Linked DNA regions of Rudanella lutea DSM 19387. The protein of the gene in region 1 interacts with the protein of each later gene in a pairwise test. Links are inferred from orthologs where the notes say so. Each region holds a gene or a part of one and is shown on either strand. Other genes may lie near its edges. The genes, in order: RUDLU_RS0116620 and topA.

Region 1 (3,072 bases):
CGTGGTACGATGCTCGGCTACGGTCAGAATCGGCTGTGGGTCGAGCACTTCGGCCCGGATTTCAAACCCTTTGGCAAACACCTCGTAATTGGCAATCAGGGGCACCACAAACCGCCGGTAATACTCATCTTCGACTTTACGGGGTACCACAATATGGTTTTTGTTCAAAAAGGGGCGGAGTTTTTTACCGTCCACATTTTGCGCAAAATGGTACAAACACTGCCCCACGAGCATCCAGGCAGGCTCATCGCAGAGAATCATCGCGTTTTTGAACTGAAAATCGACCCGCTGATGATTCTGCCGGATAATGGGGAAGTAGTGCGTTGAATCTTCGTTTCGTACAAAATGGAAATGTACCCGGGCCGGTTCGGTCAGCCATTCGATAGGCATCCAGGCAGGGTTGCCATCTTTACCCATGATGTAAAAGGGCTTTCCCTGCAATCGTTCCAGAATCTGCGGCTTTATGTTTTCGAGATAGCCGGCAATGGCTTCCTGCAAGAGTTTATCGCCCTTCTGACTGTCGTAGACCTTCAGAAAAAAGTCAATAGCGGGCAGTTTCCGGCTGTTAAACTTTTTCACCACCATATCCTGCTGAATAGCATCGATCAGGCGAATGAGTTCGAAGTCGCGCTCGTCGAGCCCATCGGCAAACTCACTCGCGTTTTGGGTCGAGAGGGTCTGATTCTGAAGCGTGAGCTCACCTTTGGCATTGCGTTGTACCACAAAAGCCTCGATCAGATAGCCCAGAAACTCATGTTCCAGTAACGAATAAACAAGCTGGAATGGCTCGGTTGGCGAGACTTTCATGCGACGGTCAAGAGGATTCTCAAAACGGAGCCCAAGCCAAAGCCGCGCTCCGTTCAGGGATTGAACATAAGCAGGATCGTACGTACGGCGGGGGGTTATCAGGCTGAAGAATAAAGATAGCCTGTACGGTATTTATGCCGTATTTTCTACAGGTAACGATTCCAAATATACGAATCATAACACCAATACCAAATGATGGTTTAATTAAGTCTTAATTTTGTCTATTATCTGAATAACAGGCCACCTTCTGGTCAGTAGAATGCTTTTTGACGACACTTTTTGCACGCTTTCCGAACCCACCGAGGGGCAGTTTCGCGACCGGGGCAGCCGCTTTCTGGCCTACGCCTACCCGATCCGGTCGGAGACAGACGCCAAACAACGGCTCGAAACCCTGCGCCAGCAACACCCCAAAGCGGCTCACCATTGCTACGCCTACCGGCTGGGCTTGGGGAAGGACCATTACCGGGTCAACGACGACGGTGAACCAAGCGGCACTGCCGGACGGCCGATTCTAAATACGATTTACAGCCACGACAAACCGGGTCAACCGCTCACCAATATACTGGTGGTGGTGGTGCGCTATTTTGGCGGAACCCTGCTGGGAGTACCGGGGCTGATCAACGCCTACAAAAGCGCTACGGTCGAGGCCCTCGCCAACGCCCGGTTCGAGACCCGTACAATTGATGAGCAGTACCGAATTCGGTTCAGTTTCGAGCAGATGAACAGCGTGATGCGGCTGGTGAAAGAGCAACAACTGACGGTCCTGAGCCAATCATTCGACAACGAGCCTACGCTGGAGGTATCTATGCGCAAAACGCAGGTCAACAGCGTACTCGACCGACTGAGTCAGCTACCCGGCGTGCAAACCGAGTGGATGCCAAATGGGTAGTTGACCCAACCGCCAACAAACCATTCGCCCGGCCACCGTGTTGGGCGAGTATAATCTGGCTTTGGATTTGCCGAACGCGCTATGCCGCTACGACTGGAACTGAATACCTCCGTTACCGACGACCGACCGGTTTTTGTGTCGGGCAATTTTTGCGGCTGGCACCCCGATCTGGATGTGTTTCAACTGCAACGGTCGGGCCCCGGAACCTACACCCTGACGTTTCCGGCCGACATTCGGCTACCCGACATTGTCGAGTACAAGTACACACGGGGTGGCTGGGACAGCGTTGAGCTGACCGGCGCGGGCGAAAGCCGCCCCAACCGGGTTTTGAGTCCGGGCACCGAGTTTCAGCAGGATTTTGTACCCCACTGGCGCTTATCGGGTCAGGCGTTCAACCCGGCGCTGGTGCCGCATCTGGAGGTGTTGAGTTCCGATTTTTACGCCCCTCAGCTGGGTGCTTCGCGCCGGGTCCGGGTACTCCTGCCCTACGATTACCACCAGAACCCCGACAAACGCTACCCGGTTTTGTACCTCCACGATGGCCAGAACCTAATTGGCGAAGGCGAGGGGTACGGCTCGTGGGGCGTAGAACAAAAAATGGCGATTCTGGCCGCCCGGCAACATCATGAGGTGATTCTGGTCACTATCGACCACGGCTATCAACAGCGCATCGAAGAGTTTACGATTCACAAAAGCCGGATGGCGCAAGGGCGTGGTCGGGCGTATCTGGCTTTTATTGCCCAAACGCTCAAGCCTGCCATTGATGCGCAGTACCGAACCCGGCCCGATGCCCCGCATACCGGCCTGGGCGGCAGCTCGCTGGGTGGGCTCATCAGCATTTACGGGGGGCTGCTGCACCCCCACATTTTCGGGCGGCTCATGGTGTTTTCGCCCTCGCTCTGGATCTCGCCCAAAATCTATTTCGATGCCATCCGGTTCCAGACGCCCTCGCCTATGCGCATCTACGTGTACGGGGGCGAAACCGAATCGAAATACATGGTTCCCAACCTGCAACGGTTTCAGGATTCCCTCCTGAAACAGTGCTACAAGGGGCAACCCATCGACATTTACCTCTCCGTCGACCCCGACGGAGCCCATCAGGAAGTACATTGGGGCCGCGAATTTCCGGCGGCACTGGAGTGGCTATTCTACTCGCAACCAGCCGTCTGAAGCCCCTCGTTTTATCCATCTGTTCCCATGCACCTATCAATTTTGCAGTCGGCCACGCCCGATACCCTTCTTATTCCGGTTGTTCAGAACGACAACCTTTCGGCTACATTAACCGAGTTGGCCCGCACGGTGCGACTGCCAACCTCAACACTCGAAGCCGATTTTAAGGCCGACGCCAAAGACGTTTTGCCTATTTACCAACCCGA
Region 2 (3,482 bases), 3.1 Mb from region 1 along the record:
AGTCGTAGCGGCATCGGCCTGCTCGGCTAGCGCATCGATGGCTTGTCCCTCTGCGTAATAAATGTCTTTCAGTTCGGTGATAAAAAGGCTTTTCAATCCCTCACCCGTGTCTGCGTCATTTCCACTAAAGAAATTTGACACACGATCCATCAGCGATGCCATAATCGAATAGTTTAAGGTTATGTTGAACTGCCTAACCCCTTGTCAATGATTATGCCATTACTGATTATCTGATAGTTATGCCTGAGCAAAGGGAGAAATGTGGGGTGTAAAATCTACAAATAGTGTAGACTAATTCGCTTTGTCTGCAAGTGCCAAATCGAACGGTTTAGCCTAATATTTTGTTAATTTATTACAATCTGGCTCACCTCGCAGGAAGTCGGCATGTTGCCGTGTGTTGCAACATTCAGTCGTTTTGCGTCTATATTTGGCGGAATGCGGTGGCGAATTGTGGGGATGCATCAACCTGAAAGACCATTTATGTCAAAGAACTTAGTCATTGTGGAGTCGCCTGCCAAGGCGAAAACCATTGAAGGCTACTTAGGTAAAGATTTTACGGTTCGGTCGAGCTACGGCCACGTTCGCGACCTGCCCAAAGACGGCCTGGCCGTTGATGTGAGTAATGGCTTTAAACCGGCGTACGAAGTGTCGCCGGATAAACGCCAATTGGTCAACGAACTGAAAAAAATGGCTAAGGAAGCCCAAGAGGTCTGGCTCGCAACCGACGACGACCGCGAGGGTGAGGCTATTTCGTGGCACTTGAAAGAGGCATTGGGCCTACGCGAAAACACCAAACGGATTGTCTTTCGGGAGATTACCAAAAACGCTATTCTGAACGCCATTGGGCAACCCCGATCTATTGACCTCAATCTGGTCAATGCCCAGCAGGCCCGCCGGGTTCTCGACCGGTTGGTGGGGTATGAGCTTTCGCCCGTGCTCTGGCGTAAGATCAAAGGGGGCAGCACGGGCCTGTCGGCAGGCCGGGTGCAGTCGGTAGCCCTGCGGTTGGTGGTCGACCGCGAGCGCGAAATTGATGCGCACCAGTCGAAGTCGAGTTTTAAAGTGACGGCTCAGTTTGTGGTTGATGGCGGCAAGATTTTGAACGCCGAACTGCCCAAAAACTTTGCGACTGTTGAAGAGGCTCGGGGCTTTTTGCAGCTCTGCGTCGGTGCCGAGTTTACGATTAAAAATCTGGAGACGAAGCCCGCCAAAAAATCGCCGGCTCCGCCCTTCACCACGTCGACGTTGCAGCAGGAAGCCTCGCGTAAGATGAGCTACGCTGTCGACCGGACCATGAAGCTGGCCCAAAGCCTGTACGAAGCGGGTAAAATATCGTACATGCGTACCGACTCGACCAACCTGTCGCAGGAGGCCATCGGGAAAGCCAAAGCCGAGATCGAAACCGAGTTTGGACCTAATTATGTCCAGACGCGTCAGTATAAAACCAAAAATGAGTCGGCGCAGGAGGCACACGAAGCCATCCGGCCGACCAATTTCAATGACCGCGACGCGGGGTCGAACCGCGACGAAAAACGGTTGTATGAACTGATCTGGAAGCGGGCCATTGCCTCACAAATGGCCGACGCCCAGCTCGAACGCACCACGGCTACCATTTCGATTCGATTTGGCAATGGGGCTACGCAAACCGTGCGGGCTACCTCGCTCGACGATAGCCCGTTCGATATGCCGGTGGCGGCTCCGTCCACGCCCGGCTCGTACCCCAATGAGCTGGTGGCACAGGGCGAAGTAATCAAGTTTGACGGCTTTTTGCGGGTTTACCTCGAATCGAAAGATGATGAGGATGAAGAAAGCAAAGGGATGCTCCCTCCGCTTCGGATTGGGCAGGTACTCAACCTGGGGCAGATGAAAGCCACCGAGAAGTTTTCGCGCCCGCAACCCCGTTATGCCGAAGCCAGCCTGGTGAAGAAACTCGAAGAAATGGGCATAGGCCGTCCTTCGACGTATGCGCCTACTATTTCGACGATTATTAATCGGGGTTATGTGGTGAAATCGGACCGGGCCGGTCAGGAGCGTGCCTTCCGCGAGCTTTTGCTGACCCAGAATCAGGTAAGCGAGAAAACCGGGAAGGAAATGTTCGGCTCCGAAAAGGCCAAGCTCTTCCCGACTAATACCGGCATGGTGGTCAACGATTTTCTGGTGGAGTATTTCCCCGACATCGTTGATTTCAAGTTCACCGCGAACGTCGAAAAGGATTTTGACGAAATCGCCAACGGTCGGCGCGACTGGCAGCAGATGCTTGAAGGATTCTACAACCCTTTCCACCGCAATGTGGAGGAGGTGCAGGGTTCCGATGGTGTGTCGTTCAAAACAGGCGCTCGTGAACTGGGCCTCCACCCGGCTTCGGGCAAGAAAGTATCGGCCCGGCTGGGTCGGTATGGGGCCTATGTGCAAATTGGCGAGTCGACTGACGAAGAAAAGCCTCAGTACGCCAACCTGCGCTCCGATCAGCTTATCGAAACCATCTCGTTGCAGGAAGCCCTCGATCTGTTTGCCCTTCCTCGCGAGGTTGGTTTCTTTGAAGATAAGCCGATGGTGATTGGTATTGGTAAGTTTGGCCCCTATGTACGGCACGACGATAAATACGTATCGCTGACGAAAGAAGACGATCCGTACGCTATCAGTGCAGAGCGGGCGGTTGAGCTTATTCAGCAAAAACGGGCCGAATCGGTGAGCGATACGCTGGGTGAGTTTGAAGGCAAGCCGGTGACAACGGGAAAAGGTCGATTTGGCCCGTACGTGAAGTTTGAAGATAAATATATCTCGCTGCCCAAAGGGGAGCAACTGGGTGCGATTACGCTCGATCGGGCGATTGAGCTGATTCAGCAGAAGCGGCAGGCCGAAGCGAACAAGTACATCAAGGAGTTTCCGGAAAACCCCAACGTAAAGGTGGTCAACGGGATGTACGGTCCGTATTTGGCGGTAGGTAAGCGCAACGTCAGGATTCCGAAGGAAACCGACCCGGCTACCCTGACGCTCGAACAGTGTCTGGAACTGGCGGGCGAACCTGCCGAAGGAGCCGACAAAAAAGCGCCCGCTAAAAAGGCGGCTACGGCAAAGAAAGCCGCTCCTGCCAAAAAAGCTCCAGCGAAGAAAAAGTAAGGCAAGTCCCTTCGGGGCTAAAGAATAAGAATGCGGTCGGATCGATTGGGAAAGCCTCCCGGTCGGTCCGGCCGCTTTCGTTTGTGGCCTACATTTCGTATCTTAAGAACATGGAATCGAAACGCAAACTTGTGGTTTTATCGGGGGCGGGAATCAGCGCCGAAAGTGGTCTGGCAACGTTCCGTGATTCAAACGGACTCTGGGAAAACTACCGAATTGAGGACGTTGCCACGGCCGATGCCTGGGTGCGTAACCCAGCGCTGGTACAGGATTTTTACAACAAACGCCGGAAACAGGCGCTGAGTGCGCAACCCAACGCGGGGCATAAGGCACTGGTAGCCCTCGAAGCCAAATACGACGTG

Evidence for each region.
Region 2: the proteins of RUDLU_RS0116620 (region 1) and topA interact in binary tests that used the Escherichia coli proteins (3 or more experiments, as listed by UniProt). The link is inferred for Rudanella lutea DSM 19387 from one-to-one orthologs.

The regions. Positions count from the first base shown.
Region 1 is NZ_KB913013.1:4,011,216-4,014,287, reverse strand. Bases 133-2,881 are described here. They hold RUDLU_RS0116620 (IMPACT family protein), read left to right. Parts: upstream 133-1,066; coding sequence 1,067-1,696; downstream 1,697-2,881. Other genes in these bases: RUDLU_RS0116615 (alpha/beta hydrolase), read left to right, coding at 1,778-2,866; RUDLU_RS0116625 (DEAD/DEAH box helicase), read right to left, coding at 133-807. Outside these bases: more of RUDLU_RS0116625, read right to left, coding at 1-132; RUDLU_RS0116610 (leucyl aminopeptidase family protein), read left to right, coding at 2,894-3,072.
Region 2 is NZ_KB913013.1:918,364-921,845, reverse strand. The notes cover bases 162-3,320. They hold topA (type I DNA topoisomerase), read left to right. Parts: upstream 162-480; coding sequence 481-3,120; downstream 3,121-3,320. Other genes in these bases: RUDLU_RS0104025 (SIR2 family NAD-dependent protein deacylase), read left to right, coding at 3,231-3,320; RUDLU_RS0104035 (YciE/YciF ferroxidase family protein), read right to left, coding at 162-162. Also shown: more of RUDLU_RS0104035, read right to left, coding at 1-161; more of RUDLU_RS0104025, read left to right, coding at 3,321-3,482. UniProt on the Escherichia coli protein: Releases the supercoiling and torsional tension of DNA, which is introduced during the DNA replication and transcription, by transiently cleaving and rejoining one strand of the DNA duplex.